DNA from 3 places in the Chelatococcus sp. HY11 genome. Region 1 is predicted to be linked to each of the others. Evidence: riboswitches for the same ligand, from Rfam matches in the RefSeq annotation. Region 1 holds a riboswitch; each other region holds the start of a gene.

Region 1 (10,383 bases):
TCGGGCACGCGCGGCGAGTGGATGTCATAGACGCCGGGGCCGATCTCGTTCGGATATTTGTAGCTGCGGAAGGCTTCCAGCAGCTCCATTTTCGACCGCGAGGTCTCGATCGAGATGACGTCGGCATCCATCGCCGCGATGGCGTCGATGATCTGGTTGAATTCCGAGTAGCACATATGCGTGTGGATCTGGGTGTCGTCGCCGACGCCCGACGAGCAGAGGCGGAAGCTTTCGACGGCCCAGTCGAGATAGCGCTTCCAATCCCCCCGGCGCAGCGGCAAGCCTTCGCGCAGAGCCGCCTCGTCGATCTGGATCATGGCGGCGCCCGCCCGCTCCAGATCGAGCACTTCATCACGAATGGCGAGGGCGATCTGTCTGGCAGCGTCGCTGCGCGGGATGTCGTCGCGCACGAAAGACCAGTTGAGGATCGTTACCGGCCCGGTCAGCATGGCCTTCATCGGCTTCTTGGTCAGTGACTGGGCATAGCGCCACCACTCCACGGTCATCGGCTCGGGGCGCGAGACGTCGCCATAGAGGATCGGCGGGCGCACGCAACGCGAGCCGTAACTCTGAACCCAGCCATGACGCGTGAAGGCGAAGCCCGCGAGCTGCTCGCCGAAATACTGGACCATGTCATTGCGCTCGAATTCGCCGTGAACAAGCACGTCGAGACCGATCTCCTCCTGCCAGCGCACGGCGCGCGCCGTTTCCTCGCGCAGGAAGGCTTCATAGTCGGCTGCGTCGAGCTGCCCCTTGTCATGGGCGGCGCGTGCCTTGCGGACCTCCGGGGTTTGCGGGAAGGAGCCGATGGTCGTGGTGGGGAAGGCCGGGAGGTTGAAGCGCTCGCGCTGTAGTCTCGCCCGGCTCGCGAAGGCATTCTTGCGGCGCGCGAAGGCCTCCGTCACGGCCGCCAGGCGCGCGGCGACGATCGCGTCGTTGACCTTTGGAGAAGCCTTGCGGGCTCTCGCCGTCGCTGTCGAGGCGGCGAGAGCCTCCTTGACGCTCTCGCGTCCGTCCGCGAGCGCGCGGCCGAGCGTGGCCAGCTCACCCATTTTCTGCACGGCGAAGGAGAGCCAGCCCCTCACTTCGGGATCGAGGTTCGTTTCCAGTTCGAGGTCGAGCGGGCTGTGCAGCAGCGAGCAGGATGGCGCGATCTGGACATGGTCGGTCCCGCGCTTCGCGGCGACGGGCGCCACCCGGGCCAGGACTTTCTCCAGATCCGTGCGCCAGATGTTGCGGCCATCGACGACACCTAGTGACAGGACAAGGCCACGCGGCGCCTTGGCGAGAACTGCATCGAGCTGCTCCGGCGCACGCACCAGATCGACATGCAAGCCCGCGACGTGCAGCGAGAGCGCGGTGTCCAGGTTATCGCCGATGCTGCCGAAATAGGTGGCGAGCATGATTTTCAGATCCGGCAAGGCATGGGCGAACAGCGCGTAGGCGCGACGCAGCGCCTCGCGCGCGGGTTTGTCGAGATCGAGCACGAGGCAGGGCTCATCGATCTGGACCCATGTCGCGCCATTGGCGGCAAGCCGGCGCAGGACATCGACATAGACCGGCAGCAGGTCACCCAGAAGCGTCAGCGGGTCGAAGGACGGATCCTTTGCCTTGCCGAGACGCAGGAAGGTGACGGGGCCGAGCAGGACCGGACGGGTCTCGAAACCGAGGGATTTTGCCTCGCGGTACTCCTCGACCGGCTTGAGGGAGGCGAGCGCAAAGCGCTGCCCGGCCTCGAATTCCGGCACCATGTAGTGATAGTTGGTGTCGAACCACTTCGTCATTTCCTGGGCCGGGACGCCATGGGAAGCCGGGACACCATGAGGCGCGCCATGATCGTGGTGGCCATGGCCGCAGGCGTGAGGTTGCGCGTCCCCCTGCGAGCCGCGCGCCATCGCGAAATAGGTCGCGAGCGACACCGGGCCGCCCGTCCAGCCATAAGCGGCGGGGATGGCGCCGACCATCACGCTGGTGTCGAGCACCTGATCGTAGAAAGAAAAGTCATTGGATGGGATGGTCGTGATCCCCTGGGATTTCTGGCGCGCCCAGTTGGCCGCGCGCAGGGCGGAGGCGGCTTCCAGCAATGCCTTCTCGTCGGACTTGCCGGACCAGAAACTCTCAAGCGCGATCTTGAGTTCGCGGCGCGGACCGATGCGCGGCGTGCCGAGCGTCGCGATGCCAATGGATGATGATCGATACATAGGCTTAACCCCAAAATTGGGGGCAAAGGCCAGAGCGGACGCGGGACGATCACCGGCCGAACAGAGATCCGGGCGAGCCGTCGAGCGCACCACCGGGACACCCCGCCCGTGGACGTTGTTCGCCACGGCAGGTCTCCTGGCTCGCAGGTCGTCGCCTCCACCCGTCTTCCCAAGGCTATCGCCTCAGTGACATCGTGGGCATCGGCTCGCCGCTTACAGTTGCGGGGGCAGCGCCGGCATTTCACCGGCTTCCCTCTTAGCCCCGACGCGCCGCAGGCGGCATGTCGGGGAACCATGGCATGCGCATCTTGAGCTGCGTCGGCGGGCAAGTCAATGTCATATAAAGAGTTGTTTATATCTTTACATCGATGCTGTGAGGTAGACGCCCGCGATAGGGGCCTCTGTCGGTTTCATACGCTTTCGATCCCGTTGCGGCGATGACACGCCCGGCGGCCGATCGCGGATTTTTGGCTCGGCGCTGGAAAACGCTGCGTGAGCTCCCGAATCATCCGAGCCGTCTGGAGACAGGCGCGCCCGTCCCGCTTCCGAGATGCGAGGCGACTTTCCAGGCCACCGGTCCCGCAAGAGGGGTTCCTACGCTGTTATCTTAACAGATCGCGGGCAACTTGGCCGGTGTTCGGCGGGGAATGTGGTGCCGGCGGAGAGGATCGAACTCCCGACCTTCGGTTTACAAAACCGCTGCACTACCGCTGTGCTACGCCGGCCCTTGCGGCACCGATGAGGTGCCTATTCACTACTCGTCCAGATCAGGCGCTCGTGAAGCGCATGATTCAGAGTCGCTTTCCGCCGCCTGATCACAAACCAAATCTCTCAACCAGCTTAATTCAACCGGTGGCGTGGTGCGCGTGGGTGTCTCGGCTACCAGTCTTTGCGGGAATCCGCAAGGGGCGTTGGCGACAGGAGCGGTGATTGGGCCCAAGGTGTATCTCTTGCGATGGCGCGGCTGTCTTCAAGACCCAATTGTTTCGGGGCGATCATGATTGGGGGGTTATCGCCAGTCCCGATGCGGGCGGTGCGAGCAAAAGATTTTCACGCCTTGTCAAGGCCGTGCTTGCGGCCACGTTAGGCCACAATGGGCGATCATTTTTTTCGAGGATGGAAATGAGGCGGGCCTGCTTTCAAAGGAAATCGCAGGCTCGTCAATGGTATCGAGGAAGTGATCATGATCCGTTCCGTTTCGTTCAACGGCCTTTCCAAGAAAACGGTCGCGGCTGGCCTTGCCGGCTTGACGCTTCTCGGAGGGCTTGTGGCCGGCGCGGGGGAAGCGTCGGCGGGTTGGTATGGCCGGCATGGCTATTATCGGTATCACGGCGGTAACGGCGGGGCGGTGGCCGCTGGTATCGTCGGAGGCCTGGCGCTTGGCGCGCTTGCCGCTGGAGCGGCGCGTGCTTCCGCTCCTCCGCCGCCCGCGTGGGCCTATGATGGTTATGATGATGGTCCCGCTTGCTATGTCGCGCCCCGTCGTGTCTGGGTCGAAGGCTGGGGGTGGAGCGTGCGCCGCGTCACCGTCTGCGATTGAGCAGCGAACCGCGTCTATGAAGAGGCCCCGCCCGTGCGGGGCCTTTCTTGTTGATGGGTAAGGTTCCTGATCTCGGCCGCTGACAACGGCCTGTGGAACGGGGCGGGGGCTGCCCGCGTTTACCGATAAAGAAGGTCCAGGCGGACAGTTCGCTTTGGCAAACAGTTAGCCTTGATCGTTGGGCGTGGCTTGAGCGGGAGAACGTTCATGCGGAATTTCAAGCCTATCAAGACACTTCTGTGCGGTGCGGGCGCAATGGTCGCGGCGGGGTTCATGGTCGCGAGCGTGCCAACCCCCGCCGAGGCGCAATGGAGAGGTGGCGGTGGCGCTCATTGGGGCGGCCGGCCCGGATGGGGAGGTGGCGGGCCGCGCTTCGCGCCCGGGGTGAGGCCGGGCTGGGGTGGTGGCGGGTGGAACCGACCGGGCTGGGGGTATCGTCCGGGCTGGAACGCCGGTTGGCGCCCTGGCTGGAACGGCGGCTGGTATGCCCGTCCCGCATGGCGAGGCGGCTGGTATGGCGGCCCGGCCTACGGCTATGGTCCCTACTACGGCTATGGCTACGGATATGACGGCTGGGGGGCGGGGGCTGCCCTTGCGACGGGCGCCATTCTCGGAGCCGGCATCGCAGCGGCGGCAAATTCGAGCCGATCCTACTGCTACCGTGCTCCGCGCCGTGTGATCGTTAATGGCGTCTGGCGGACACGCACCGTCACGGTCTGCCCGCGCTGATAGGGCTCTCGCACCGGCGCAGAGCGGAGACGCCCCGCCGGTGCCCGGTTCAAAAAAAGACCCCGCCGTGAGGCGGGGCTTTAGGGTCTCGATAAACGCATCAATTTCCTGGTCTGACAACGTTGGAGTAAGGACCAAGTTCCGCGACCTTTCACCGAAATTGCAGTTTTTATGTGGTCGCAGGCTCACATTGTCCTGATCGCTCATTTTCCATGAGGTCAGACCAGCCTATCGGACGTCGGTGCGACGCTTCCCGATTACTTGTCCCCTTCGTAAGTGAAGATGTCGCGATCCTTGGTCTCGGGCATCAGGAGAAGACCGACCACGAACGTCATGAGCGCGATGATAATCGGATACCACAGACCGGAGTAAATATTGCCGGTGGCGGCAACGATGGCGAAGGCGGTGGGTGGCAGAAATCCACCGAACCAGCCATTGCCGATGTGATACGGCAATGACATGCCCGAGTAGCGGATACGAGTTGGGAAAAGTTCCACCAGCAAAGCCGCAATGGGGCCGTACACCATCGTCACGAAAATCACGAGGACGGTGAGTATGAGCGTCATCATGAACATGTTGATCTTGGTGGGATCTGCGGCGGCGGGATAGCCATGGGAACGGATGGCGTCCGTGGCGGCTTTGGTGAATGCGGCCGTGCGGGCCGCGGCTTCGGCGCCGGCGGTACGGGCGTCGAAGGACTCAATCACCTGGTCGCCGATGCGGATCTTCGCGATCGTACCAGCCGGAGCCGCCTCATTCGCATAGTTCACGGCATTGCGGGCAAGGAACGACTTGGCGATATCGCAAGACGTCGTGAAGCTCGACGTGCCCACGGGGTTGAACTGGAACGAGCACTCAGCCGGGTTGGCGATGACCGTCACCGGCGCTTTCTCCTGAGCGGCAATGAGGGTCGGATTGCCATATTTGCCAAGCGCTGCGAACAGCGGGAAATACGTGATCGCGGCGATCAGGCAGCCCGCAAGGATGATGGGCTTGCGGCCGATGCGGTCCGACAGCCAACCGAAGAAGATGAAGAACGGCGTACCGATGAGGAGAGCGAGAGCGATCAGAATATTCGCCGTCGTTCCGTCAATTTTCAAAGTCTGTGTCAGGAAGAACAGGGCGTAGAACTGGCCTGTATACCAGACGACGGCCTGGCCGGCGGTGCCGCCGAGCAGCGCGATAATTCCGATCTTGGCGTTCTTCCAGGTGCCGAAAGCCTCCTTGAGGGGAGCCTTCGAGCCCGTGCCTTCTTCCTTCATCTTGACGAAGGCGGGGGATTCCTGGAGCTGCAGGCGGATCCAGATGGACACGCCGAGGAGGAGGATCGACAGGAGGAAGGGAACGCGCCAGCCCCATTCGTTGAACGCCTCGGTCGACATCGACATGCGCAGGACGAGGATGACGACGAGCGAGAGGAACAGGCCGACGGTCGCGGTGGTCTGGATCCACGACGTATAGAAGCCACGGCGTCCCTGGGGGGCGTGCTCCGCCACATAGGTCGCGGCGCCGCCGTATTCGCCACCGAGCGCCAGTCCTTGCAGCAGACGGCAAGCGACGAAGGCAATCGGCGCGATGATGCCGATGGAGGCGTAGCTGGGCAGCAGGCCGACCACGAAGGTCGAGATACCCATGACGGTCATCGTCACGAGGAACGTATACTTTCTGCCTATGAGATCGCCGAGCCGTCCGAAGAACAGGGCACCGAAGGGGCGCACCGCAAATCCGGCAGCGAACCCAAGCAGTGTAAAAATAAATCCGGCGGTCGGGTTGACGCCGGAAAAGAAGTTCATCGAAATATTGATGGCAAGCGAGCCTGCCAAGTAAAAATCATACCATTCGAAGACCGTTCCAAGCGAAGACGCAACGATAACTTTGCGCTCTTCGCGGGTCATAGGACGCTTCTGCTCGGATATCGCTTCCGCTGCCGCGACGCTCATTGACGCCTCCTCAAGTGTTTCCTCGTTTTATTGTCTTCCGATCTCAATGATTCAGATCAGGGTTGCTTGCGAACATTGCAGCTGCCCTCTAGAATCATGGCCGACCGTACGGTCAATACGGGAAAACTACGGCGGGAGGCGGTGCCGTGTCGCTCGTCAATTCGTCGTCATTCAAAAGTTGAATGTGTCGGCGTAGTGGTCGTTCGGACGGGCAGCCGAGTGGGCGGGCATGCTTATTGCCTGATCGTGCCATCAATCGGCGTTGTCCACGCCACGGCCGGTGAGGGGCGGCGTGGGAAGGCGCGCCGCGGCGTCAAGAGAGTGCCTGTGAGAGTGCCTGTGCCGTGGGCCAACCGCGCGCGGGCGCCCGCGCGCGTCAATCAATCAAGAGCGGCGAGCGCCCGGGAGGTCGCGTAGAGGGCGACGGCTGCGGCGTTCGACACGTTCAGGCTCTTGATATGACCCGGCATGTCGAGCCGAGCGAGCACGTTGCAGCGTTCCCGGGTGAGCTGCCGAAGGCCTTTGCCCTCCGCGCCGAGGACGAGCGCGACCGGGCGGCGCAGCGGAACGGCCTCAAGTTCGGTCTCGCCGGCGGAATCAAGACCAATGCACAGAAATCCGCGCTCACGCAGCGTCTGCAAGGCGCCGGCGAGGTTGCGCACGATGGTGAAGGGCACATGTTCCAGCCCGCCCGACGCTGATTTGGCCATGACACCGGTGGCCGAGGGGCTATGCCGGGCGGTGGTCACGATGCTGTCCACGCCGAAGGCGGCGGCGGTGCGGACGATGGCGCCGACATTATGCGGGTCGGTGATCTGGTCCAGGACGAGAATCAATGATTGCGCGTTCATCGTCTCGATGGTGGGAGAGGGGAGGGGATCCGCCTCGATATAGAGACCCTGATGCACCGCATCCGGCTCGAGCTTGCGCGCGATCTCGTCCGGACGAGCGAGTTCCGGCGTGACGCGCAGGGGGCCCAGCTCTTCGGTCAGGCGTCGCTGCGCGTTCTCGGTCACGAGTAGACGGCGGATGCGGCGCTTCGGATTCGAAAGCGCCTCGACGACAGGATGCCAGCCGTACAGGATGACGCCGTCCTCGACCTCCGCGGCCCTTCGCGCGCGCCAGTCTGGCCGTGAGGGGGGGCGATTCGATCTGCCAGGGCCGGATTTGTGGCCAGGGCCGGATTTGCCGTGGCGGGGCCGCCGCTGATCGTCACTCATCGCTACTACTCGTTTCCACAGGTATGGGCACGGTCCGCCCGGGCCCGGCGAGCAAGACGTTCCCGCGATATGCGCTGGCCTGGCTCAGGGTGAGGCAGGTTTGACACAGGGGATTGTGGCGCGCCAGCCCGGTTTTGCAGTTGACACCCATAACCGGCTCCTCTTAAGAACGCGCCACTGCTCCTGCGCCGCAGGTGAGCGGAAAGGTGATCGACCCACCGGGGTTGGTCATGCTGGATGGGCCGGAGGGGTGCCCGAGTGGTTAAAGGGGACGGACTGTAAATCCGTTGGCTACGCCTACGTTGGTTCGAATCCAACCCCCTCCACCATCCAAGCCTGACGTGCGTTAGCGGGTGTAGCTCAATGGTAGAGCAACAGCCTTCCAAGCTGATGACGAGGGTTCGATTCCCTTCACCCGCTCCACGGCCTCATCGAATTCCATTTATTGTATGGTTTCGAGCGCGGCGCTGTCTGATAGCGCGGCGGGCAGGGACGTGATTTGGTGTTTGTCGGGACCGGTTGCAGAGGCATATTGTCGAAGGTGTCGCAGCGGGTGTTCCCCACAATCGGCACTAATTGCGCCGCTGGCACTTGCGCAAGCGAGTGAAACCCCCTAGACGATCGCGCAATTTCGGGGATCGATATCCCCGATCCTTTATCATGATGGCAATGCCCAGGGTTTGTGACTGATGGCCAAAGAGAAGTTTGAGCGGACGAAGCCGCACTGCAACATCGGGACGATTGGTCACGTTGACCATGGCAAGACGTCGTTGACGGCGGCGATCACGAAGGTTCTGGCGGAGTCTGGGGGCGCGTCGTTCACGGCGTATGACCAGATCGACAAGGCGCCTGAAGAGAAGGCGCGCGGGATCACGATCTCGACGTCGCATGTCGAGTACGAGACGAAGAACCGGCACTACGCGCATGTGGACTGCCCCGGCCACGCCGACTATGTGAAGAACATGATCACGGGCGCGGCGCAGATGGACGGGGCGATCCTGGTGGTGTCTGCGGCTGACGGCCCGATGCCGCAGACGCGCGAGCACATCCTGCTTGCGCGCCAGGTGGGCGTTCCGGCGCTTGTGGTGTTCCTGAACAAGGTCGACATGGTGGACGACGCCGAGCTTCTCGACCTGGTCGAGCTCGAGGTGCGCGAGCTTCTGTCGAAGTACGAGTTCCCCGGGGACGACATCCCGGTGGTGCGTGGTTCGGCGCTGTGTGCGCTTGAGGATCGCGAGCCGACGATCGGCCATGACGCGGTGCTTGAGCTGATGACGCAGGTCGACGCGTATATCCCGCAGCCGGAGCGTCCGGTTGACCTGCCGTTCCTGATGCCGGTCGAGGACGTGTTCTCGATCTCGGGTCGCGGCACGGTTGTGACGGGCCGCGTCGAGCGCGGGATCGTGAAGGTCGGCGAGGAAATCGAGATCGTCGGGCTGAAGCCGACGGTGAAGACGACGGTGACGGGCGTCGAGATGTTCCGGAAGCTGCTTGACCAGGGTCAGGCGGGTGACAACATCGGGGCGCTGCTGCGCGGCACGAAGCGCGAGGACGTTGAGCGCGGCCAGGTGCTGTGCAAGCCGGGTTCGGTGAAGCCGCACACGAAGTTCAAGGCGGAAGCCTACATCCTGACGAAGGAAGAGGGTGGCCGGCACACGCCGTTCTTCACGAACTACCGTCCGCAGTTTTACTTCCGGACGACGGACGTGACGGGCGTGGTGACGTTGCCGGAAGGCACCGAGATGGTGATGCCCGGGGACAACGTGACGATGGAAGTCGTGCTGATCGTTCCGATCGCCATGGAAGAGAAGCTTCGCTTCGCGATCCGCGAAGGTGGCCGCACGGTTGGCGCCGGCGTCGTCGCCTCCATCATCGAGTAAGACACCAGCACATCAGGCGAATGCGCAAGCAATCAGCGCATTCGCCTGCGTCGCACGGCTGCCGCGCCGTAATCCAGGCGCGACAGTGAATATTCCCATCATTCGCCTATCGCCATGTCGCGCGAGTGATGTATAGGAATGGCGTGGCGATTCCATCTTGAGCTGAGCTTTGGCTTAAGGGGCGCCATTGTCGGCCTGTTACCGCAGGCATCCGCTAGGAGTGTAGCTCAACTGGCTAGAGCACCGGTCTCCAAAACCGGGGGTTGGGGGTTCGAGTCCCTCCACTCCTGCCAGCGGATCCCAGGCGGTCGGCTTTCAGTTCCTGACTGCAGTTTTTTGCAAGTTGCGCTGATCGCAGGATGACATTGCAACAGACCTCGGGGTCACTGGCCCTTGCGTGTTGACCGTTGTGATGCCAAATCAGCACTGCGCGACGGCTATGGTGAGACAATATGGCGAAGACGAATCCGGTCGAGTTCATTCAGCAGGTAGGTAACGAGGCCTCCAAGGTCACGTGGCCGACCCGCAAGGAGACGCTCGTCACGACGGCTATGGTATTCGTCATGGTCATCGTCGCGAGCCTGTTTTTCCTTCTCGCCGACCAAATCATCCGCTTCGGCGTGACGCTGATTCTCGGTATCGGTCGCTAGGAGCCGCGCAGATGTCTTCTCCCAGCCCGACCAGCATCTCATCCGCTCCGAAACGGTGGTATATCGTCCACGCTTACTCGAATTTCGAGAACAAGGTTGCGCAGTCCCTGCGTGATCAGGCCGTCCAGCGTGGTCTCGAGGACAAGTTCGACGAAATCCTTGTCCCAACGGAAAAGGTCGTCGAGGTGCGTCGGGGCCGCAAGGTCGATACCGAGCGCAAGTT
Region 2 (10,383 bases), 2.6 Mb from region 1:
TCGGGCTGGCTAAGACATCAAACACGCAAATCAGCTTTGCTCGGCTCGCATGCACTCGCGATGTCGGGCTAACCGTCGACGATGGCCATCTGTTAGCGGAATGGGGGAATGCCAGCGCAGTTCGGCACGCGCTTGCTCGCTGAGGCTGGCCGAGAACTCGGGCCTGCCCTGGTCGTCAAATGTGACGAGCGCACGGTCGAAGGCAGCATCCCACAGCGCCGCTCGGCGTCGCTTTCGCACGCGCTCCACGGCACGATGTGCGAGGCTCGCAGCAGCGCCGGGTCGGAGATCCCCGTCAGGCCCCGCATACGGCCCACCTTTCGTCTTCGGCAACAGAAACGCCGACACGTTGAGATCGCATGCCGTTTCAAGTTGCCATGCGACTGCACCTTGCTTGGTCAGCGCACGTAGTCTTGCAGACTTGGCTTCAATCTCGTCGACGGTATTTTCCGGCATAGCGCGAAGCGCCTCGAAATCGCGCGTGACGTCTCTTGCACGGCTGAAACCGGAGCCTTCGGCGATACGATCTTTTTCTGCTTTCTCCAGGTTGTTCTTTCGGGCGTAGTATCTTGCTACCTCTTTGTTGTCGCCGGCGAGCTCCTTGAACGCAGCATCCGGAATACCCTGCTCCAGCACCTTTAAATCGAACACGCCAAAAAGAGAGTCGCCGCAACGGATCTGCGCATCGAAGAAGCCAAGCAGAAGGCCAGGGTCCACCGTCTCGATCCAGAGAGCGACCTTGGTGAGTTCAACCGCCATCGGGTTGCGATCGACACCATAGATGCAGCAGCGGGTGACATCACGCAGCGCATGTCGGAAATCTGCAAGCGAGGGTGTGCCCTCCGCTCGAATGCGGGCAAGACGAGTAGCGATTCGGCGGGCAGCGGCTAGCAGGAAGTGGCCCGATCCGCAGGCGGGGTCGATGACGCTGAGCTTCAACAAGGCTTGGGCTGGGTCGGCGGCTTCCGCCTCTGTCTTGTCGCGAATAGGATCGAGCGCTGTGTCGAGGAGTGCCTGCACGAGGCTGTCCGGCGTGTAGTAGGAGCCGGTGGTTTTGCGCTGGTTACCCTTCTGCTCAGTGGCTTCCGAGGCGAAGGTGAGCGTCTTGCCGTCGTCGCCAAGCTGCGGCTGGAGTTCGAGCAGAGATTCATAGACCGAACCCAGCTCCTCGGTTTCCATCGCGCGCCAGTTCACCGGCACCATGCCGGTTTTTTCGGATATCCGACCAGATTCTGCCGGGAATGCGGACATGAGGTCCACGTCGTCACCAAGACTGAGGACGCTGACGGCATCCTGTTTCTGCCGAGAAACATCGACGATGCGCCCCTCGATGATCAGGAGGGGGGACGCCGCGGGTTATCTGACCGCTACGGGAGACGGGGATCCCGACTACGCCTTCACTGGTGAGATCGAGAGCTATCCGGAGGATTGGCGCGAGGAGCGCAATGGCATCGAGCGGCTTCGGGCTAACAGGAAACGCCGGATGCCTCAGATGGTCACGGTGGCTCCCGACGGGCGGTACGATTCATCCGGGAAGAGCTTCTGGTTCATAGGCGATGCCGCCGTTCGGCTGACGAGCAGCATCACTCGTTCCAGATGATGGCCGCGGCCGCGGTCAATCACCTCGCTGGCTTAGTGGCCGAGACCCAATGGCGCGAGATCCAATGTCTCAGCCGATACAAGCCGTCGGTCGAGCTGGGTCGGCCCGTTCGCGCCAATCTGCTGGATGTTGTGAATCGGAGCCGGGATCAAAGATGGTGCGGGCGGTCGGACTCGAACCGACATATCCGTGAAGATGGTGGATTTTGAATCCACTGCGTCTACCAATTCCGCCACGCCCGCACACCACCGCCGATCCTACCCCAGGTTTCGGCTCCTAGCCGGCTCCTAGACTATTTTCGGCGATTTTCCTACTCGCCTTTGCCACTCTGTCAGCCCGTTGAAAATACGACGGTTTCAACTCGTCGTGATTTTCTGTGGATTGGTAGACAAACCACTTTTTGAGTCCGGCGCGTCTACCAGTTCCACCACACCCGCACGCAGCGACGAAGCCGTCGCCATGGGCAGCTATTTGCCATAGCAAGCCCGAGAAAGTCCAGCCTCGAAAGCTGATTGTTTTTAACGGGCGCTTCCAGCGCTCCAAGGTCCCCGGCGCCGACGGCATTTCGCGTCAGCGGCGCCATTCCTCCGCGGAATCAATCCCAGCTCAGAGCGCCGCCGCTCTGGTATTCGATAACCCGGGTCTCGAAGAAGTTCTTCTCCTTCTTGAGGTCCATAGCCTCCGACATCCAGGGGAAGGGGTTGTCCGTCTCGGCGAACACCGGCGAAAGGCCGAGCTGGGCGCAGCGCCGGTTGGCGATGAAATGCATGTACTGTTCGCAGAGTGCGGCGTTCAGGCCGAGGAAGCCCCGCGGCATGGTGTCCCGGCCGTAGGACGCCTCGAGTTCAGCAGCCTCGCGCAGCATCCCGCGCACTTCGTCCTGGAAGGCCGACGTCCAGAGATGCGGGTTCTCGTGCTTGATCTGGTTGATGACGTCAATGCCGAAATTGAGGTGAATACTCTCATCCCTGAGGATGTACTGGTACTGCTCGGCGATGCCGACCATCTTGTTGCGCCGACCCAGCGACAGAATCTGTGCGAAGCCCGTGTAGAACCACATGCCCTCGAACACGACATAAAAGGCCACGAGATCGCGCAGGAACGCCTGGTCCGCCGCAGGCGTGCCGGTCTTGAAGTCGGGATCATCGAGATGCTGCGTGTGCTTCAGCGCCCAGGCGGCCTTGTCGGTGATCGACGGCACCTCGCGATACATGTTGAACAATTCGCCCTCGTCCAGGCCGAGGCTCTCCACGATATACTGGAAGGTATGCGTGTGGACCGCCTCCTCGAAGGCCTGGCGCAGCAGATACTGCCGGCATTCCGGGTTGGTGAGATGCCGATAGATGGCCAGCACGATGTTGTTGGCCACAAGGCTTTCGGACGCCGCGAAGAAGCCGAGATTGCGCTTGATCGCCCGGCGTTCGTCGTCCGTCAGGCCTTCGCGTGATTTCCACAAGGCGATATCGGCCTGCATGGAAACCTCGGTCGGCATCCAGTGGTTGTTGCAACCCGCGAGATACTTCTCCCAGGCCCATTTATACTTGAGCGGCAGCAGCTGGTTCACGTCGGCGCGGCAGTTGATCATCGCCTTGTCGTCGACGGTGACGCGCCCGCCTCCGCGATCGATGGCGCCGAGGCCGGTGGCGTCGCCAGCGGGCTGCTGGCCGGACGGCAAGGGCTGGAATGGGAGCGCGGCTGTGGCCTTCGGCTCTGACCAATCGAGCATTCTTTTATTCTCCAAATGTCTTGTCATGTGGGGCTATGGCCCTCACTCACCCCCTCACCCCAACCCTCTCCCGCTCAACATGGCTGTTGCCGTGTTGAGCTTGAACAACGCCAAGTTGGCGATAGCCGACTTGGCGGAGAGAGGGAGGCGCTCTTCCTATTGGCAGGCTTCGCAGTCGGGGTCGTCGATCGCGCAGGCCTTGCCCCAGGCGGCGCCGAGTTCAGCCTCACCTGCCGCCACATCACTCGCTTTACGCGTCTCGGCGATGAGAATCGGCGATGCCGCGGGCGCAGCAGCCGGCACCACCGCGGAAACCGCGTTGAGCTTGCCGTCGGTGCCCTTCAGCGTCGATTTCTCGACATGGGTCGCGGAGCGCGAGCGCAGGTAGTAGGTCGTCTTCAGGCCGCGCTGCCACGCCAGGCGATAGAGCGTGTCGAGCTTACGCCCGGACGGATTGGCGATGTAGAGATTGAGCGACTGCGACTGGTCGATCCATTTCTGCCGGCGCGCGGCCGCCTCGATCAGCCAGGCCGAATCGATTTCGAAAGCCGTCGCGTAGAGCGCCTTGAGATCGTCGGGCACCCGGTCGATCTGGCCGACACTGCCGTCGAAATATTTGAGATCCGACACCATCACCTCGTCCCACAGGCCGCGCGCCTTGAGGTCGCGCACCAGCGCGGCGTTCACCACGGTGAAATCGCCCGACATGTTCGATTTCACGAAGAGGTTCTGGTAGGCGGGCTCGATCGACTGGCTGACCCCGCAGATATTGGAGATCGTCGCGGTGGGCGCGATCGCCATCGTGTTGGAATTGCGCATGCCGGTCGTGACCACCCGCTGGCGCAACGTCTCCCAATCGAGCTTCGACGAGCGGTCGAAAACCCCGTCACGCGTTGCAGTGCCGCGCGCCTCGGCCAGGAGGCCGACGGAATCGATCGGCAGGATGCCGCGTGACCATAGCGACCCTTCGAAGGATGAATAGCGGCCGCGCTCGACTGCCAGATCGACCGAGGAAGCGATGGCGTGGAACGAGATGGCTTCCATGCTCGCATCCGCGAAGGAAACGGCCGCGTCCGAGCCATAGGGAATGCGCAGGGTCTGCAGGGCGTCCTGGAAGCCCATCAGGCCAAGGCCAATCGGCCGATGACGCAGGTTCGACCGGCGCGCCTCGGGGATCGTGTAGAAGTTGATGTCGATGACATTGTCGAGGATGCGCATCGCGGTTTTGACCGTGCGCACCAATTTCTCCATATCGAGGCCGTCAGCCGTGACATGGGCCGCGAGATTGACTGAGCCGAGATTGCAGACTGCCACCTCGTCATGGGAGGTGTTCAGCGTGATCTCGGTGCAGAGGTTCGAGGAATGCACAACGCCCGCGTGCCCCTGGGGCGAGCGGATGTTGCAGGGATCCTTGAAGGTGAGCCAGGGGTGGCCGGTCTCGAACAACATGGTCAGCATGCGCCGCCAGAGGTCGAGCGCCCTCACCTGCTTGAACACCTTCATCTCACCGCGCGCGGCCTTTGCCTCATAGGCCTCGTAGGCATCACGGAAAGCCGGCCCGTAGCGATCATGCAGGTCCGGTACCTCGTCCGGCGAAAACAGTGTCCACGGGCCGTCCGCCTCGACGCGCTGCATGAACAGGTCCGGCACCCAGTTGGCGGTGTTCATGTCGTGGGTGCGGCGGCGATCGTCGCCGGTGTTCTTCCGGAGATCGAGGAATTCCTCGATGTCCACATGCCATGTCTCGAGGTAGCCGCAGACGGCGCCCTTCCTCTTGCCGCCCTGATTGACGGCGATCGCCGTATCATTGGCCACCTTGAGGAAGGGCACGACGCCCTGGCTTTCGCCGTTGGTGCCCTTGATATGGGCGCCGAGGCCACGCACCGGCGTCCAGTCATTGCCGAGCCCGCCGGAATATTTGGCGAGCAGGGCATTGTCCTTGATCGCCTTGAAGATGCCGTCGAGGTCGTCCGACACCGTGGTCAGGAAGCAGGAGGCAAGCTGCGAGCGGCGCGTGCCGGCGTTGAACAGCGTCGGCGTCGAGCACATGAAATGGAAGGACGAGAGGAGATCGTAAAATTCGATCGCCTTCGCCTCGCGGTCGACCTCACGCAGCGCCACACCCATGGCGACGCGCATGAAGAAAGCCTGCGCCAGCTCGAACCGCGTGCCGCGCACATGCAGGAAATAGCGGTCGTAGAGCGTCTGGAAGCCGAGATAGTCGAAGTTCAGATCGCGCTCGGGCTTCAGCGCGGCGGCGAGGCGGGCCAGATCGAAGCGGGCGAGCTCAGGGTCGAGAAGCTCATTGTCGATGCCAGTCTTCACGTAAGCGTGGAAATAGCTCGGGTAGCGCTCGGCCATCTCGGCCTGCGTCGCCTCCTCCGCGCGGCCGAAGACGAAGCTCAAGGCCTCGCGCCGCAGCTTGTCGTTCAAGAGCCGCGCGGAAACCTTGGCATAGTCCGGCTCGGTCTCGACAAGGGTGCGGGCCGCGAGGATCGGCGCGAGCGCCAGTTCGTCCCGGCTGATGCCGTCGTAGAGGTTGCGGCGCGCCTCCGTGAGGATCGCCTCAGCGGTCACGCCTTCGAGACCGGCGCAGGCTTCCGCGATGATGGCGGCAAGGCGCGCCTCGTCGAGCGGCACAAGTTCGCCGTCAGCGCCCTTCATGCGAAGGTGTGGCTGCTCCGGCGTCGTCGTCGCGTCATTGGCGGCGCGGGCGCGCTCGCGGGCACGCTCCTCGCGATAGAGCACATAGGCGCGCGCGGCCTTGTGATGCTCGCTGCGCATGAGGGCGAGCTCGACCTGGTCCTGCACATCCTCGATGTGGAAGGTACGCCCGGCATCGGCGCGACGGGTCAGCGCGGCGACAATCTGGCCGGTGAGATCAGCGACGATGTCGTGCACGCGGCGCGAGGCGGCGGCGCTCGATCCTTCGACGGCGAGGAACGCCTTCGTCAGCGCAACGGCGATCTTCGACGGGTCGAACGGCGTCACAGCGCCGTTGCGGCGGATGAGCTGGTATCCCGGCTCAGCGGCCGCGCGGGGGGCGCCCGTCACACCAGCGGGCGAGCGTGACAGCCTGGCTTCGGTTTCGCGGGCTTCGGTTTCGGTCATCAAGGACATCGGCAACACACCCCATTCTTGGGGGCAAAGGCCGAGCGGACGCGCAAACAGGAGCGCCCGGCAGCCTTCCGCCGCGACAAACTCCAGGCGATCCACCGGGGCACCCCGCCCGAGGACAATCTCAATCGTCGCGGCAGGTCTCCTGGCTGTGGATCGCCGCCCACGCCCTGCCTTCCCGGCGCCATGCGACGCCAGTGACATCAGTTGGACGTAGACTCACCACTTACAGTTGCGGGGGCAGCTTCGGTTTGGCGGTGCCAAAGCTCCGCGCCCGAATTCCCTCTTGCCCGCTCGAATACGAATCGAGCGACCGTGACCACTAGATATAGGGGGTAATTGCCCGCTTATGTCAATATATGCGATATCTCGGCGCGGCGTGGGATCACGGCCAGGGTTAATTTTTCCTCATTTTCCCCAGGCCGCCGAGCGCGAGCAGCGCAAGGCCGAGCGAGGCGAGCGCACTCCAGCCGGCGAGCGAAACACCCAGGAAACGCCAGGCGGCCTCGTCGCAGCGCACCACGCGGGTGGTCTGCAGGTTCTTGAGAAAATCATTGAGGCCGACATTGTTGTTCATGGGGCCGGTGCAATCCGCAGGCCCCTGCCACAAATGCCACTCCGCGCCGCTGTGGTAGACGCCGAGGCCGGCGTTGTAGAGGAACGCGACCGCGATGATGCCGAAGCCTATCCAGCGCAGGCCCACGAACAGCCGGTCACGCCGCTCATCGGGCAGAAGCGCGAGCACCGCCGCTATCGGCATCGCGAGATAGTAGGGCTGGCGCTGTTTGAGACAAAGCTCACAGGGCTTCAGCCCCAGCACGTACTCAAAATAATAGGCGCCGCCGATGAGGGCGACGCAAATGACGAGGATCGTCAGTGCAACAAGGCGTGGGCGCGAGAGAAGGGACATTGAACGCTCGTGAGGCGAGGCGCCCTGTCGATGCGCGCCCCTAGAATATATAGCGGACGGCCACGAAGCCGCCGATGATGGTGGCAAACAGGATGATTGCGGCCAGACCGAGGTTGCGCTCCAGGATTTCCTTGGCGGGAGCCCCGAAACGGTTGACCAGCGCGGCGAGAATATAGAACCGCAGGCCCCGGGTGATGATTGACAGTATCGTGAACCACAGAAGGTCGTAGCCGGCAAAGCCGGATGTGATGGTCACCAGCTTGTAGGGGATAGGCGTGAGGCCCTTGATCAGGATGATCCATTCGCCATAGGCCGCATAGGCCTGCCGGAAAGCCTCGACATTGTCACCGTAACCATAAGCCTGGATGATCCAGGCGCCGAGCGTGTCATAGAGCACCGCGCCGATGGCATAGCCGAACAAGCCGCCAATGACCGACGCCACCGTGCAGACACCGGCATAGAAAAAGGCCTTGTCCGGCCGCGCCAGCGCCATCGGCACGAGAAGCACATCCGGCGGGACCGGAAAGAATGAACTTTCGGCAAAGGAGACGAGCGCCAGCGCCCAGGCAGCGTATGGGCTTGCGGCAAGCGACAATGTCCAGTCGTAGAGGCGGCGCAGCATTGGGACCGCTTAAGCTGCCCCGCCAGTCTTGTCCATCGCCATCGCGCGTTGCGGTTACCAAATCCGCAAACACGCGGCATGACTGCCACGGTTCTCGCCAGGCGGGCAGGAAACGCATGATTGTCGGCGCATGATTGTTCTTGAGGCCCGAAAGCGTTATTGCGTGGGTGTGACCGCTCATTCTCGCCCCCCCACCCACCGTCAGGAACTGCCGGCAGCAGCCGGCGAATCCGTCGCGTTGCGCTATGAGGCGCTCATCGCCACGGGCACGGTAGAGCGCGATGAGGCGCAGCTCGCGCTCATCGCGCAACTCGATCGGCTCGTGGAAACGCTGCGGCGGGCCGAGAAGGCCAAGGCCGCGCCGAAGCGCCCCTTCGCGTGGCTGCTGGGTCGGCGCGAGCGCGACAATGGAGCGGTGGTCCGTGGGCTCTATGTCTGGGGTTCTGTCGGGCGTGGCAAGACGATGCTGATGGACCTCTTCTTCGAGGTCGCACCGGTCGCACTGAAACGGCGGGCGCATTTCCACGCCTTCATGAGCGATGTGCACGAGCGCATCTTCCACTTCCGGCAGCGCGTCAAGCGCGGCGAGGAGAAGGACACAGACCCGATCCCCCACGTGGCGGCCGAACTCGCGAAGGAAGCCGAGCTTCTGTGCTTCGACGAATTCGCGGTGACCGATATCGCCGACGCGATGATCCTCGGGCGTCTTTTCACCAGCCTCTTCTCGCTCGGCGTCGTGGTGGTCGCGACGTCCAACGTCGTGCCTGACCGTCTCTATGAGGACGGGCTCAATCGGGCGCTTTTCCTGCCGTTCATCGCTCTCCTCAAGGAGCGGATGGACGTAGTCAAGCTCCAGTCGCGTACGGATTTCCGGCTTGAGAAACTCGCCGGGAGCCCGGTCTTCATCGTGCCCGACGATGACAACGCCCGACAGCGCCTGGATACGATGTTCCACGCGCTCACCGGCTCCACCGGCGGACCCTTGTCATTGACGGTGAAGGGGCATCCGGTGGAGGTGCCTTGCGCGGCCGGCGGCGTCGCACGCTTTGCCTTCACCGATCTCTGCAGCAAGCCGCTCGGCGCCTCCGATTACCTAGCGCTGGCGGAACGCTTCCATACCCTCATCGTCGAGAACATTCCGGCGCTCAATTTCGACCGCCGCAATGAAGCCAAGCGCTTTATTACCCTCGTCGATACGCTCTACGACCGGCATGTGAAACTTCTCGCGTCCGCGGCGGCGGAGCCGCAGAACCTCTACCATGCCGATCAGGGACGCGAGGCCTTTGAATTCGACCGCACGGTCTCTCGCCTGATCGAGATGCAGTCCGAGGAATATCTCTCTGCGCCCCACGGGCGCGGCGACTCCACCGGCTCAGGCGACAGTACCGGGCTCGTGGAGACCTGATGACGGTGCGCCCGCCGCTGCCGAGGGATCATCGCGGCAGAAGCGTCCGTGACAGGAGCGTCCGCGGCCAACCTGGTCCGCTCACAGCAAGCCCCGCATCGACGTCCCCAGGCGCAAGCCCGCATGGCTAGACATCCATCGGCCAAACAGCCTTCACCTAGAAATCCTTTGACCAAGCCGACCAATATCGCGCCCGACAGGGTGGACGCGCGCCTCATCGCCATCGCCAATGAGCATGTGCGCAAGTTCGGTCCGGGCAAGATGACCGTGGTGGCTGTCGCCGAGGCGGCTGGCATGACCCATGCCAACGTCTACCGCTATTTCCCCTCGAAAAATGCCCTGATCGATGCGGTCGTCGGTGAGGCGCTGAAACCGATCGAGACCGTGATCGCGGACGTGGCGAGCGCGCCGGACCCTGCCGACGACAAGCTGGAGCGGCTGGTCCTCGACCTCGCGCGCCTCTATCGCACGCTGATGGAGCAGAACGCGCCGGTGTTCCGCCTCTTCGTCACAGCGACCCTCGAGAACCGGGCCGTCGCGCGTCGGCATCGCGGACGCGTGCGCATGCTGGTTGAACGTGTGGTCGACGAGGGCATAGCGACGGGCGCATTCGAGCCGCGCGACCGGGAAGGCGCCCTCTCCTTCCTGACCGACGTGCTTTACCGCTTCACCCACCCGAGCGCCATTCTGGCGGACGCTGGGGTCCCGCGTGACGTGCTCGATAGGCGCCTCGCGGCGGTGGTGCGGGTAGCCCTGCGGGCCTTGTCCGTAGGCCTGATCTAGGGTCCGGGAAAGCCGAAAAGTTACATTTTTCAAATTCTGTTACTAACTCGAATCGCTGAGCTCAATGCACTCGGAAGCCCTCCGGGGATTCCCATAAGCTCCTGCAATTGAATTAGTTTTATAAGCAACCGGCATGGCGGACGCGCAGGCGGCCTTCCACCGTCGCGCAGGCTGCCAACCCGGCTGTCACAACCTTGACTTGATGCAGTGCTGCCTTTGA
Region 3 (10,383 bases), 4.1 Mb from region 1:
CGCGCAGTTGCAGATTGGCGCGGCTGCTGAGGTCGATCAGCCCGTTGCCGTGGCGCATGGCGAGATCGGCGATCAGCCGCGCGGTCGCCGCCGGCAGATACCCTGCGGTGAGACGCAGCCGCACGAGCAGGCCATCACCCGTCGCCATCGGCCGCAGGGCCCCAGGGCACCAGCCGCGCCGGCGATCGGCAGCGGTCGCCGCGCTCACTGCGCAGCCTCCGGCATCGCATCGAGGGCGGCCGCGAGCCGCCCGTAGACCGAATTGCGGCGAGGCTGCCACAGACCGCGCTTCAGGGCATCGGCGAAGCGCGCGGCGATGGCGCGGGCAGCGGCGGGATTGGCGGCCGACAGGGCCGACCACACGGCCTCGTCGGCGACATAGGCGTCAAAGACCAGCTCAAAGGGCCGATGGCCGACCGCGTTCGAGGTCGCCGCGAAGGCATAGAGCGCATCGACCCCCTGCGCGAGCTCGGCGACGCCGCGATAGCCATGGCGCAGCTGTCCCGCGATCCAGCGCGGATTGGCGAGGCGGCTGCGGGCGATGCGGGCGATTTCCTCGGCCATCAGGCGCGCGCGCGGCGCGTCCGGCCGGCTGGTGTCGAGATGGATGAGCGCGGGGCTCGCGCCGAGCGCCTCGGCTGCCGCCGCGAAGCCGCCGACGAAATCGGCCACGTCCTCGGTGTCGAGCGCGTCGCGCTCGCCGTCGTCGCGGGCGTGAACCAGCGCGTCGGCGGTCCGCACGCGCTCCCTGAAGGCCTCGGACGCCGGCCGCGCCGTCCCGTCGGCCCCGATGGCATAGCCGCCGGCCGCGAGATAGCTGGCGCCAAGGGCGTCACGCCCCGACCAGTCGCCATCCAGCACCTGCGCGGACACCCCCGCGCCATAGGTGCCCGGCGCGCCGGAGAAAATACGGTCGAGCGGCTCGCCGCGCCGCCGCGCGGCCGCGAGCGGGTTGAAGTCGTCCTCCTCGTCGAGCGCCGCAATCGCCTTGACCGCCTGGTCGAACAGGGTGATCTGCTGGGCGAAGGCATCCCGGAAAAGGCCGGAAATACGCAAGGTCACATCGATGCGCGGCCGGTCCATGCGCGGCCCGGGCACGATCTCGACGCCAGTGACACGGTTCGAGGCATGGTCCCAGCGCGGGCGTGCGCCCATCAGCACCAGTGCCTCGGCAAGGTCGTCGCCACCGGTGCGCAGCGTCATCGAGGCCCAGAGGTCCATGACGAGCGCGCGCGGCCAGTCGCCATGATCCTGTAGATAGCGTCGCAGCACTTCCGCTGCCGCCCGCTCCCCGATGGCAAGCGCCGTGCGTGTCGGGATGGCGCGCGGGTCGAGCCCGGTGAGATTGCGGCCGGTCGGCAGCACGTCGAGCCGGCCGCGCGTCGGCGCTCCCGCCGGTCCCGGCGGTACGAAGCGCCCGTCGAGCGCCGCCAGCAGCGCGGCTTTTTCCGCTTGTGGAGAAGCCGCGATACGCAGGCGCGTTTCCGCTGCGGCGCCTCCCATCAAGACCGCCATCGCCTCGCCGGAGGCGGGTGTGGGCGCCTCGCCGAGCACATGCAGCCCGTCGCGTATGGCGAACTCCTTGAGGTCGCACAGCCAGGCATCGAGCGCGGTGATCAGCGTGTCGTCATCGCTCGCCTCGGCGCCGCATTCGGCGGCAAGGCCCGTCTCGCGCGCCTTGTCGACGATGGCGGATTTCAGGAGCCGTTGGCGCTTGCTATCAAGGCCGTCGGCGGCCGCGTATTCATCAACCAGCGCCTCGAGCTCGGCCGACGCGCCATGGAGCCCCGCCTCGCTGATCGGCGGCGTGAGATGGCCGATGGTCACCGCCCCTATCCGCCGGCGCGCCACCGCCGCCTCGCCGGGATTATTGACGATGAAGGGATAGATCACCGGCAGCGCGCCCGTCAGCACCTGCGGCGCGCAGGCGGGCGACAGCGCGGCGGTCTTGCCCGGCAGCCATTCGAGCGTGCCATGGGTGCCGAGATGGACGATGGCATCGACCTCCTCGCCGCCGCCCGACCGGCCGAGCGCAAGCCAGGCATAGAAGGCGCAATAGGCGTGGCGCGGCGGCAGCGCCGGGTCATGATAGCTCGCCTTGCGGTCGGCGTCTCGCCCGCGCTCCGGCTGAAGGGCGAGCACGACATGGCCGGCCCTCAGGACAGGGAAGGAGAACGCGCCGTCCCCAACCGCCGAGTCGTCCTCCGGCTCGCCCCAGGCCGCCGTCACCGCGTCGCGGAAGGCTTGCGGTGTGGCCATAAGCCAATCCCGGTAGTGTGACAGGCTGAGCGCCGCGCGCTCCGTGCCGGCTTCCAGCCGCAGCAGGATGGCCTCGGCCGGAACGGTCTTGTCAGCCGCGTAGCCCGCTCCCGCCAGCCAGGACAGCACATTGGCGGCGCTGCGGCCGGTGTCGAGACCCACCGCATAGCCGGTGCGCCCGCCGCGCGAGGGATAGTCGGCGACGATCACCGCGATGCGCCGCGCGGCGGGCGGCGTGGCGGCGAGCCGCGCCCATCCCGCCGCGCGCTCCGCGACGAGGGCGATCTGGGCCTGATCGGGCTGATGGCGCACCACGGCGAATTCGAGCGCCGGATTGGCCGGTGCCTCGGCCTTGAAGGAAATCGCGGTCGTCGTGAGCCGCCCGTCGATCTCCGGCAGGGCGACATTCATGGCGAAATCGGCGGCTCCGAGGCCGCGCGGGCTCTCGTCCCAGGCCGCCCGCGGTGCCCCGGCGAGGATCACCTGCAGCACAGGGCAGTCGGCGCGATCGAGCACGCTGCCGCCCTCGTTCCGCTGCGCCGAGAAGGCCGTCGTGTTCAAGATCACCGCCGGCCTGTGACGCGCGATCGCCGCCTCGACGATCGCGATCGCCTCGGGATCCTTCAGGCTGGAGACGAAGAGTGCGACGGGGGTGAGGCCCCGTTCCACGAGGGCCGCCGCCAGCGCCGTGATCGGTGCGGTATCGCCCGCGAGATAGACCGAGCGGTAGAACAGGATGAGCGCTGTTGCGCCGCTCTCCGCGAAAGGCTCCGCGATCCCTCCCCTCCAGGGGAGGGTGGCCTTGCCTCCGGCAAGGTCGGGTGGGGTCAGCGTGCGTCTGTCTGCGTGGAAATGGTGGAGGCCGGGGCCCCACCCGGCGCCTGCGGCGCCACCCTCCCCTGGAGGGGAGGGATCGGCGGCGGCGCTTCCAGTGCCCTCACCCGGGCCTTGCGCTCCGGCCTCTTCTTCACTGGCCCCTGGCCGGGCAAGACTGGCTCCACTCCCTCTCCCCGGCGGGGAGAGGGCTGAGGTGAGGGGGAGCAACGTCGGAGAAGCGTAAGCCCCCCCCTCACCCGGACGCTGCGCGTCCGACCTCTCCCCGCCGGGGAGAGGTGAAACGGGCGCTTTCAGGGGAAAGTCCCCCGCTGCCGGTACGGGGCGCGCGGGTACGATAGGAAGGCTTGCGCCGAGCGCATTAGCCATCAGCGTAAGCGCCGCGCCGAGATTGTCCACGCCGCCGGCGCGGAAATAGCCGTCCAGCGCGTCGTAGAAGTCGCCGTCGGCGCGCGACAGGGCGGCGAGGCGCTCGTCGGGCCGGTCGTCGCCGGCGAGGGCCACGAGGATGGCCCCGCGCCTGATGCAACTCGCGGCAATCTCGTTGAGGCCGTAGTCGAGATAATCGAGCCCGCCGAGGCAGCGCATCACGACGATCCGCGCCTTATCGATGACCTCCTCCACATAGAGATCGACCGACAGCGGGTGCCTGAGGCGCTGGAGATTGGCGAGCCGGAGTGTCGGAAGGGATTTGCCGGCGCGCTCATGGGCCGTGGCGAGCGCGGCGAGGTCCGTGTCGGTGAAGGAGAGGATCACCATCTCCGCCGGCGTCTGGCCGAGGTCGACCGGCGTTTCCGCCTGGTCGAGCCCGACAGCCGTAACCGGCAGGAGATGCATCGCCCCCTCCCCTCAGCCGAGGATGGCAGCCGTCACGGCCTCGCGGTCGAAGCCCTTCTGGCCGATGACCACGAGCCGGCCGCCCCGCGCCTCGGTGGCCGCGAAGGGGCGCTCGAACTGCTGCTGGAAGCGGGCGCCGACGCCCTGCACGAGAAGCCGCAGCGGCTTGCCGGCGATGGCGAGAAAGCCCTTGATTCGCAGGATGTCATGGGCTTCGGCGGCCGCCCTGAGCCGCGCGATCATCGCCTCCGCGTCCCCCTGCTCGGGGATTTCGACGACGAACGAGTCGAAATCGTCGTGATCGTGCTCCCCTTCCGCATCGTGATGGGAAGGACGCGCGTCGAGGTCGCTTTCCGCCGCCGCGCCGAGGCCGAGCAGAACCTTGGGATCGACCACGCCCTCGCGGGTGGTGACGACCTTCACGGCGCGCGGCACGGTTTCCGCGATCTCGGCGCGCACCCGGGCCTCGTCATCGCCCGTGAGAAGGTCGGCCTTGTTGAGGATGACGAGATCGGCCGAGAGCAACTGGTCCTCGAAGACCTCCTCGAGGGGATTGTCGTGCTCGAGCGAGGGATCGGCCGCGCGCTGGCGGGCGAGCGCCTCGAGATCGTCGGCAAAGCGCCCGGCGGCGGTCGCCGCGCCATCGACAACGGTGATGACGCCATCGACGGTGACGCGCGAGGCGATCGCCGGCCAGTTGAAGGCCTTGACCAGAGGCTTCGGCAGGGCGAGCCCCGAGGTCTCGATGAGGATGTGCTCCGGCGGTTCCGCCTTGGCCAGCAGGCCCTCCAGCGCCGGGATGAAATCATCCGCAACCGTGCAGCAGAGGCACCCGTTGGCGAGCTCGACGATATTGTCCTCCGGGCAGGCCTCGACGCCGCAGCCCTTCAGGATCTCGCCGTCGATGCCGACATCGCCGAACTCGTTGACGATGACGGCGAGCCGGCGCCCGTCCGCGTTGGTGAGCACGTGGCGCAGGAGGCTCGTCTTGCCGGCGCCGAGGAAGCCGGTGACGATGGTGCAGGGAACCTTGGCCGTGGCCGCCACAGGAGAGGTCATGAGGTCGTTTCCATCTTGCAGACGAGCGGCGGAACACGCGCGACCACACCCTTACGGATCGGCAGCGGGCGCTCACGCCAGGGAATGATACCGTCCGCCGCCACCGCATACTGGCGGGCGGCGAGCACGAGATCGTCGAGATGCGTGTCGGCGTCGAGATCGCCGATCACATAGGTCCATTTGCCGGGGGCGGCGAAGGCCACCGTACAGGGCCTGCGGCAGACCGAGAGACACTCCACGGGCGTGACTGTGACATCGGCATCGGCGGCGAGCCGCTCAGCCAGTGTCTGCACGAGCTCACGCCCCGGCTCGTCATAAGGTCCTTCCGTCGCGCCACCCTGCCGTCGCCGGCAGGTCACGCAGACCATCAGCGTGGTTGGCGCGACGGTTTGAGGTGCGTTCATGCCGCGCGCCGGGCGAGGCGCGGCCAGAAGAAACCGACGGCGACCGCGACCGCGGCCCACAAAGCCGCGTGCACGACGAGCGAGGCCGCGGCGAAATGGCCGGCAAGCTCGGCGGGCGCGCCGCTGGCATAGGCCTCCGGATGCGGCGCGCCAACGACATGTGGCGCGATGAGCAGGAGGATGCCGATGATCTTCGCCCAGACAGCCGGTGTGCGGATGAGGAGCCACAGCGCGACTGCCGTCGCGACGGCGGTGGACACCCACCAGATCTGCCGCGCGACGAGCGGCCCGGCCGCGCTCCCCGGCAGCTCGGGAGCGAGCCCCAGGGCTGGCGCGAGACCGGTTGCGACGAAGGCCGCCGCCGCGAAGGCGAGCGCGCTCCGGACATCGATCGTCTCGCCCGCCACCAGGAGAGCCGCCATCAGGATCAAGGCAAAACCGATCGCTGTGACGATGGTGGTAAGCCCGGTGAAGGCCGATCGCTCCAAGCCATCGGCGGGGCTCCAGCCCTCGGCGTGGTCGCCGCCTTCGCCTGTCGGCGCATGCGCCTTGACGACGTTATGTGCCAGCATGACGCCCGATGTCTGAACCATGTGGGCGCCGAACAGGCCGGCGGACATGCCGCCAAGCGCGGCGGTGCCCTCGGGTTTCTCGAATTTTTCGCCGGCCAGGATCAGCGGAGTCGTGGTGAAATGCTGCAGGACCGCGATCGCAAGTCCCGCAACAAGGCCGGCCACCAGGGCAACGGCCAGCACACGATTGAACATGCCGCGATCAGTGGCAGGGAAAGCTCAGCGCGTGGCGCGTGTCATGGGCCGCGTTGTGGACGGCCTCGGGATGCGCGAAACCCGTCACGAACACCAGGGCAACGCCCATGGCAAAGGCAACAAGGGCAACTTTCAATACCTCAGCGCGAGAACCCAATCCCGCAACAGCAACATTCGACACCGCGACCTCCTTCACTGCCCCACCGGCAGTTCCATGGCTTCCATCGCGAAGGCAGGTCTCCTGGCTTGCGGATCATCGGAGCGAACCGCCTTCCCAGACCCCCGCCGGAAGGACGGCAGATCCAGTGGCTGTCGTGGTTCGCGCCTCAACCGCTCACAGTTGCGGGGGCAGCTCCGGCCTTGGGGTGACACACCCCGCACCGGCATTCCCTTTTGACCTCTGACGAGGACCATCGCTTGCCGAAGCTAGACGCCTACTCCCGCCAAAAGTCAACGCGCCAACCTTATTCGACGAGCTTGTCGCGGTGGAGCAGTGTCGGAAATAGCCGGGTCCACGCCAAGGCGATGGCAATGGTTCCAAGGCCGCCCAGCGCGACGGCCGGCGCCGCGCCGATGAAGGCCGCCAGCGTGCCGGACTCGAATTCACCGAGCTGGTTCGAGGCGCCGATGAACACCGTGTTCACGGCAGCCACCCGGCCGCGCATGGTATCCGGCGTATCGGCCTGGACGAGCGTCTGGCGAACGAACACGCTGATCATGTCCGAGGCGCCGAGGACGACCAGCGCGCCAAGCGACAGGTAGAAGTTCGTCGACAGGCCGAAGACGATGGTCGCCAGCCCGAACAGGATGACGGCGCCGAACATGCGCTTGCCGGCGTTGCGCGCGATCGGGTGATGCGCCAGCACCAGGGCCATCGCCGCCGCTCCCACCGCCGGGGCGCTGCGTAGAAGCCCCAGGCCCGCCGGGCCGATATGCAGGATGTCGCTGGCATAGATGGGCAGGAGCGCGGTCGCGCCGCCAAGCAGCACGCCGAAGAGATCGAGCGTGATGGCGCCGAAGAGCACAGGCTTGCCGCGGATGAAGGTCAATCCTGCGATGAGCGTCGACCAGTTGACCTTCGATGCCGGAACCTTCTCCGCACGCAGGCGGATCAGCGTCACCGCGACCGCCGCCACGAGGAAGAGCAGGGCCGCGCCCCCAAAAGCGACATGGGCGCCCGCGATATACAGGAGGCCACCGATCGCCGGACCGGCGATGACAGCGACCTGCCCGATCGATGAACTCCAGGCTATGGCTTGGCCGAAGAGGTGCCGAGGCACGAGATTCGGCACGAAGGCCTGGCTTGCCGGCTGGTAGAAGGCCCGCGCCACGCCCATCAGCACGACGAGCGCATAGAGCGGCCAAACCTCGGGCGGCTGCCAGATGGCGAAGAGGGCGAGACCGACACAGATGAGCGTGTTCAAAGCGAAACAGGCCATCATGATGAGCCGGCGGTCCACCCGATCGGCCACATGGCCGGTCACCAGCACGAGACTGATGACGGGCAGGAACGCCGCGAGGCCGACCAGCCCGAGCGCAAGTGCACTGCCTGTCAGGTCATAGACCAGCCAGCCAACGGCGATATCGGTGATCTGTTGGGAGATCGACGCGCAGAAGCGCGCGCTGAGGAAAAGAGAGAAATCCCTCTCCCGGAAGATGCGCCAACTGGAGGACGCCATGGACGGTGTGCGGCTCCCCTCAGGCTGGCGTGCCGGTGATGCGATCGATCTCGGCCAGGTCCTCCGCCGTGAGACGCCAGCCGGCGGCCTCGATATTGGCCTCCACCTGTTCCGGCTTGGTGGCGCCGGCGATCACGCTCGCGACGAGTGGCCGCGCTGCCAGCCAGCTGAAAGCGAGCTCGAGCAGGCTATGGCCGCGCGCCTCGGCGAAGCCGCGCAGGCCCTCGACGACGTCCCAGTTCCGATCGTTGAAATAGCGATCGGCATAGCGCTGCTCGGCGAAGCGCGTGCCGGCGGGCGCGGCCTCGCCACGCTTGTACTTGCCTGTGAGCAGGCCGCTCGCCAGCGGGAAGAAAGGCAGCAGACCGAAGCCGTAGCGGGACGCGGCCGGCACCAGCTCCCGCTCGATGCCGCGCTCGACGAGGCTGTATTCGTCCTGGACGGAGGCGAAGCCGTTGATGCCGAGCTCACGCGCCGTGAAATATGCCTCGACAACCTGCCAGCCCGGCAGGTTGGAGCAGCCGATATAGCGCACCTTGCCGGCGCGGACGAGATCGTCGAGGGCGCGCAGCGTCTCCTCGATCGGCGTCAGCGGATCGGGTCGGTGCAGCTGGTAGAGGTCGATCCAGTCGGTTTTCAGGCGCTTCAGGCTCGCCTCGACGGCGGACATGATATAGCGGCGCGAGCCGCCCTTGAGGATGTCCCCATCGTCCATCGCCATGCCGAATTTGGTGGCGAGCACGATGTCCTTGCGGCGTGGACCGAGGACCTCCCCAAGCTGGCTTTCTGAACCACCTCGGTTGCCATAGATGTCTGCAGTGTCGAACAGGGTGATCCCGGCGTCGATCGCCTTGTGCACGACGCGGCGCGTCGCCTCCACATCAAGCCGGCCACCAAAATTGTTGCAGCCAAGACCAACCACCGAGACACGCAGGCCCGACCGGCCGAGATTGCGGAATTCCATGGCGTTTCCCCGAATTGCCCCGGACCTTAAGCATGCGACCTGTGACGATGCCGAGGGCCTTCGCGCCGCGATTGTGACGCAACCTGCGCCGAAGTGTTATGCAAATTGCGAATACGAGCTCAGGCGGACACGGCGCGGTGCAGCTTGCCGCTCATCATCCACATCACCGTCAGCATCACCGCCACGCCGGCGACCATGCCGGAGAGGCGGTTGACCGGGGCGAGGATGCTGTCGGGCGGGCCGCCGCCCGTCACGAGCGTGATCATGAAGGCGATGCCGATCTGCGTGCCGACATAGGCATGCTTGTGCGGGCTGAGATGCAGGCGCGACGCCAGGAAGATGCCTGACACGAGCGCGACGGCCCACCACAGGAAATCGGCGGCGTCGATCAGGATGACGATGAGGCCGAGGCAGCCGCCAAGGATGCATCCCATCATCCGCTGCGCGCCGCGCAGGCGTGAGGCCCCCAGATCCTGGCTGACCACGACGAGGCTCGTCACGATGACCTGCGGCAGGCTCGGCAGATCGAACCAGTTCCAGAGCAGCGCGATGACGACAGCCGCTATACCCGCCGACAAGCCCTGCTCCAGCGCGGCGTCGCGGGCGACAGCGACCGGCGCCGGCTGAAGGCTGATGGGGCCGCTGGCCGAGAAGCCCCAGGCAAGCACGGTCGCGACCAAGACGCCGATGGAGATCTCGTAGAAGCGCGTCCAGGCAAAGATATAGAGGTCCGTCGGATCGCTCATGCTGCTGGTGACGAGCAGCATCACGCTCGCGGCTCCGAGGATCCACGCATAGCCGAAGCGGCTGCGAAAACGGCCGTAGGTGCCGATCGCGGAGGCCAGGAACAGGACTGCCGCCTGCGCGAAAGGCAATCCTTCCATTGCCACCGCCGCGAAATAGCCGATGACGCAGCCGATCGCCGTCCCCACAAGCCGCAGCACGGCCTTCGTCACCAGCGCCGATGTGTCGACGTTGGAGACGATGAAGGCCGTAATGGTCGCCCAGAAAGGCTGTTCAAGGCCGGCTGCGATGGCGATAAGCGTCGCCATCAGACAGGCCACGGCAGTCACGAGGCTTTGGCGGGAGATCGCGTCCATCCGCCCCGCCCCCTCAGAAGATGACGAGAACGCGCGCGTCGGCACCCAGGTAGAAGCCGAGATCCGCGGGCCACGTGTCGAGCGCGATATCGACCGGGAAGCGACGCGGCAGACGCACCCAGTCGGTCGTCGGATCGACATAAGGCAGCGTGAGCGGCGCGGTCGGCGAGCGCGCCACGCCGGGCGCCACGCTCGTCACCCGGCCGGCATGCACGACCCAGGGCTGGGAGCCAAGCGTCAGCCACACCCGCTGCCCCGGCCGCAGACGCGCCAGATGCCGCTCCGACAGGTTCGCCACCACCCGCCGCCTGTTGTCGGTGACGAGGGTCAGCACCTGGTTGCCAACCTGCAGATAATCCCCTACGCGCGCCGTGAAGGGCGCGACGCGGCCTGCATCCGGCGCGATCACCGCCGTCTTGCCGAGCTGGTAGCGCGCGCGATTGAGCGTCGCCTGCGCCTGCTGAACGCTTGCGGCATTCA

What was found. Region 1 has a riboswitch for cobalamin ahead of metE (5-methyltetrahydropteroyltriglutamate--homocysteine S-methyltransferase). Riboswitches for the same ligand answer to the same signal wherever they lie in the genome.
Region 2: another riboswitch for cobalamin. It lies ahead of KIO74_RS14525 (ribonucleoside-diphosphate reductase subunit alpha); the one in region 1 lies ahead of metE (5-methyltetrahydropteroyltriglutamate--homocysteine S-methyltransferase).
Region 3: another riboswitch for cobalamin. It lies ahead of KIO74_RS21005 (CbtB domain-containing protein); the one in region 1 lies ahead of metE (5-methyltetrahydropteroyltriglutamate--homocysteine S-methyltransferase).

The regions. Positions count from the first base shown of each region.
Region 1 covers NZ_JAHBRX010000001.1:543,816-554,198, forward strand. The annotation lists gene metE (5-methyltetrahydropteroyltriglutamate--homocysteine S-methyltransferase) at 1-2,201, opposite strand, end outside; cobalamin riboswitch at 2,311-2,513, opposite strand; tRNA gene KIO74_RS02665 (tRNA-Thr) at 2,852-2,926, opposite strand; gene KIO74_RS02670 (hypothetical protein) at 3,385-3,741, shown strand; gene KIO74_RS02675 (hypothetical protein) at 3,949-4,470, shown strand; gene KIO74_RS02680 (MFS transporter) at 4,728-6,410, opposite strand; gene rlmB (23S rRNA (guanosine(2251)-2'-O)-methyltransferase RlmB) at 6,791-7,630, opposite strand; tRNA gene KIO74_RS02690 (tRNA-Tyr) at 7,875-7,959, shown strand; tRNA gene KIO74_RS02695 (tRNA-Gly) at 7,980-8,053, shown strand; gene tuf (elongation factor Tu) at 8,320-9,510, shown strand; tRNA gene KIO74_RS02705 (tRNA-Trp) at 9,727-9,803, shown strand; gene secE (preprotein translocase subunit SecE) at 9,963-10,160, shown strand; gene nusG (transcription termination/antitermination protein NusG) at 10,172-10,383, shown strand, end outside.
Region 2 covers NZ_JAHBRX010000001.1:3,164,298-3,174,680, forward strand. The annotation lists gene KIO74_RS32655 (N-6 DNA methylase) at 31-1,251, opposite strand; gene KIO74_RS14510 (hypothetical protein) at 1,331-1,600, shown strand; tRNA gene KIO74_RS14515 (tRNA-Leu) at 1,756-1,842, opposite strand; gene KIO74_RS14520 (ribonucleotide-diphosphate reductase subunit beta) at 2,196-3,326, opposite strand; gene KIO74_RS14525 (ribonucleoside-diphosphate reductase subunit alpha) at 3,483-6,437, opposite strand; cobalamin riboswitch at 6,562-6,776, opposite strand; gene KIO74_RS14530 (disulfide bond formation protein B) at 6,841-7,353, opposite strand; gene KIO74_RS14535 (YqaA family protein) at 7,394-7,975, opposite strand; gene zapE (cell division protein ZapE) at 8,106-9,380, shown strand; gene KIO74_RS14545 (TetR/AcrR family transcriptional regulator) at 9,549-10,163, shown strand.
Region 3 covers NZ_JAHBRX010000001.1:4,600,388-4,610,770, reverse strand. The annotation lists gene KIO74_RS21030 (ferredoxin-like domain-containing protein) at 1-208, opposite strand, end outside; gene cobN (cobaltochelatase subunit CobN) at 205-3,930, opposite strand; gene cobW (cobalamin biosynthesis protein CobW) at 3,943-4,989, opposite strand; gene KIO74_RS21015 (DUF1636 family protein) at 4,986-5,393, opposite strand; gene KIO74_RS21010 (CbtA family protein) at 5,390-6,160, opposite strand; gene KIO74_RS21005 (CbtB domain-containing protein) at 6,168-6,341, opposite strand; cobalamin riboswitch at 6,375-6,590, opposite strand; gene KIO74_RS21000 (MFS transporter) at 6,625-7,839, opposite strand; gene KIO74_RS20995 (aldo/keto reductase) at 7,859-8,803, opposite strand; gene KIO74_RS20990 (FUSC family protein) at 8,923-9,903, opposite strand; gene KIO74_RS20985 (HlyD family secretion protein) at 9,917-10,383, opposite strand, start outside.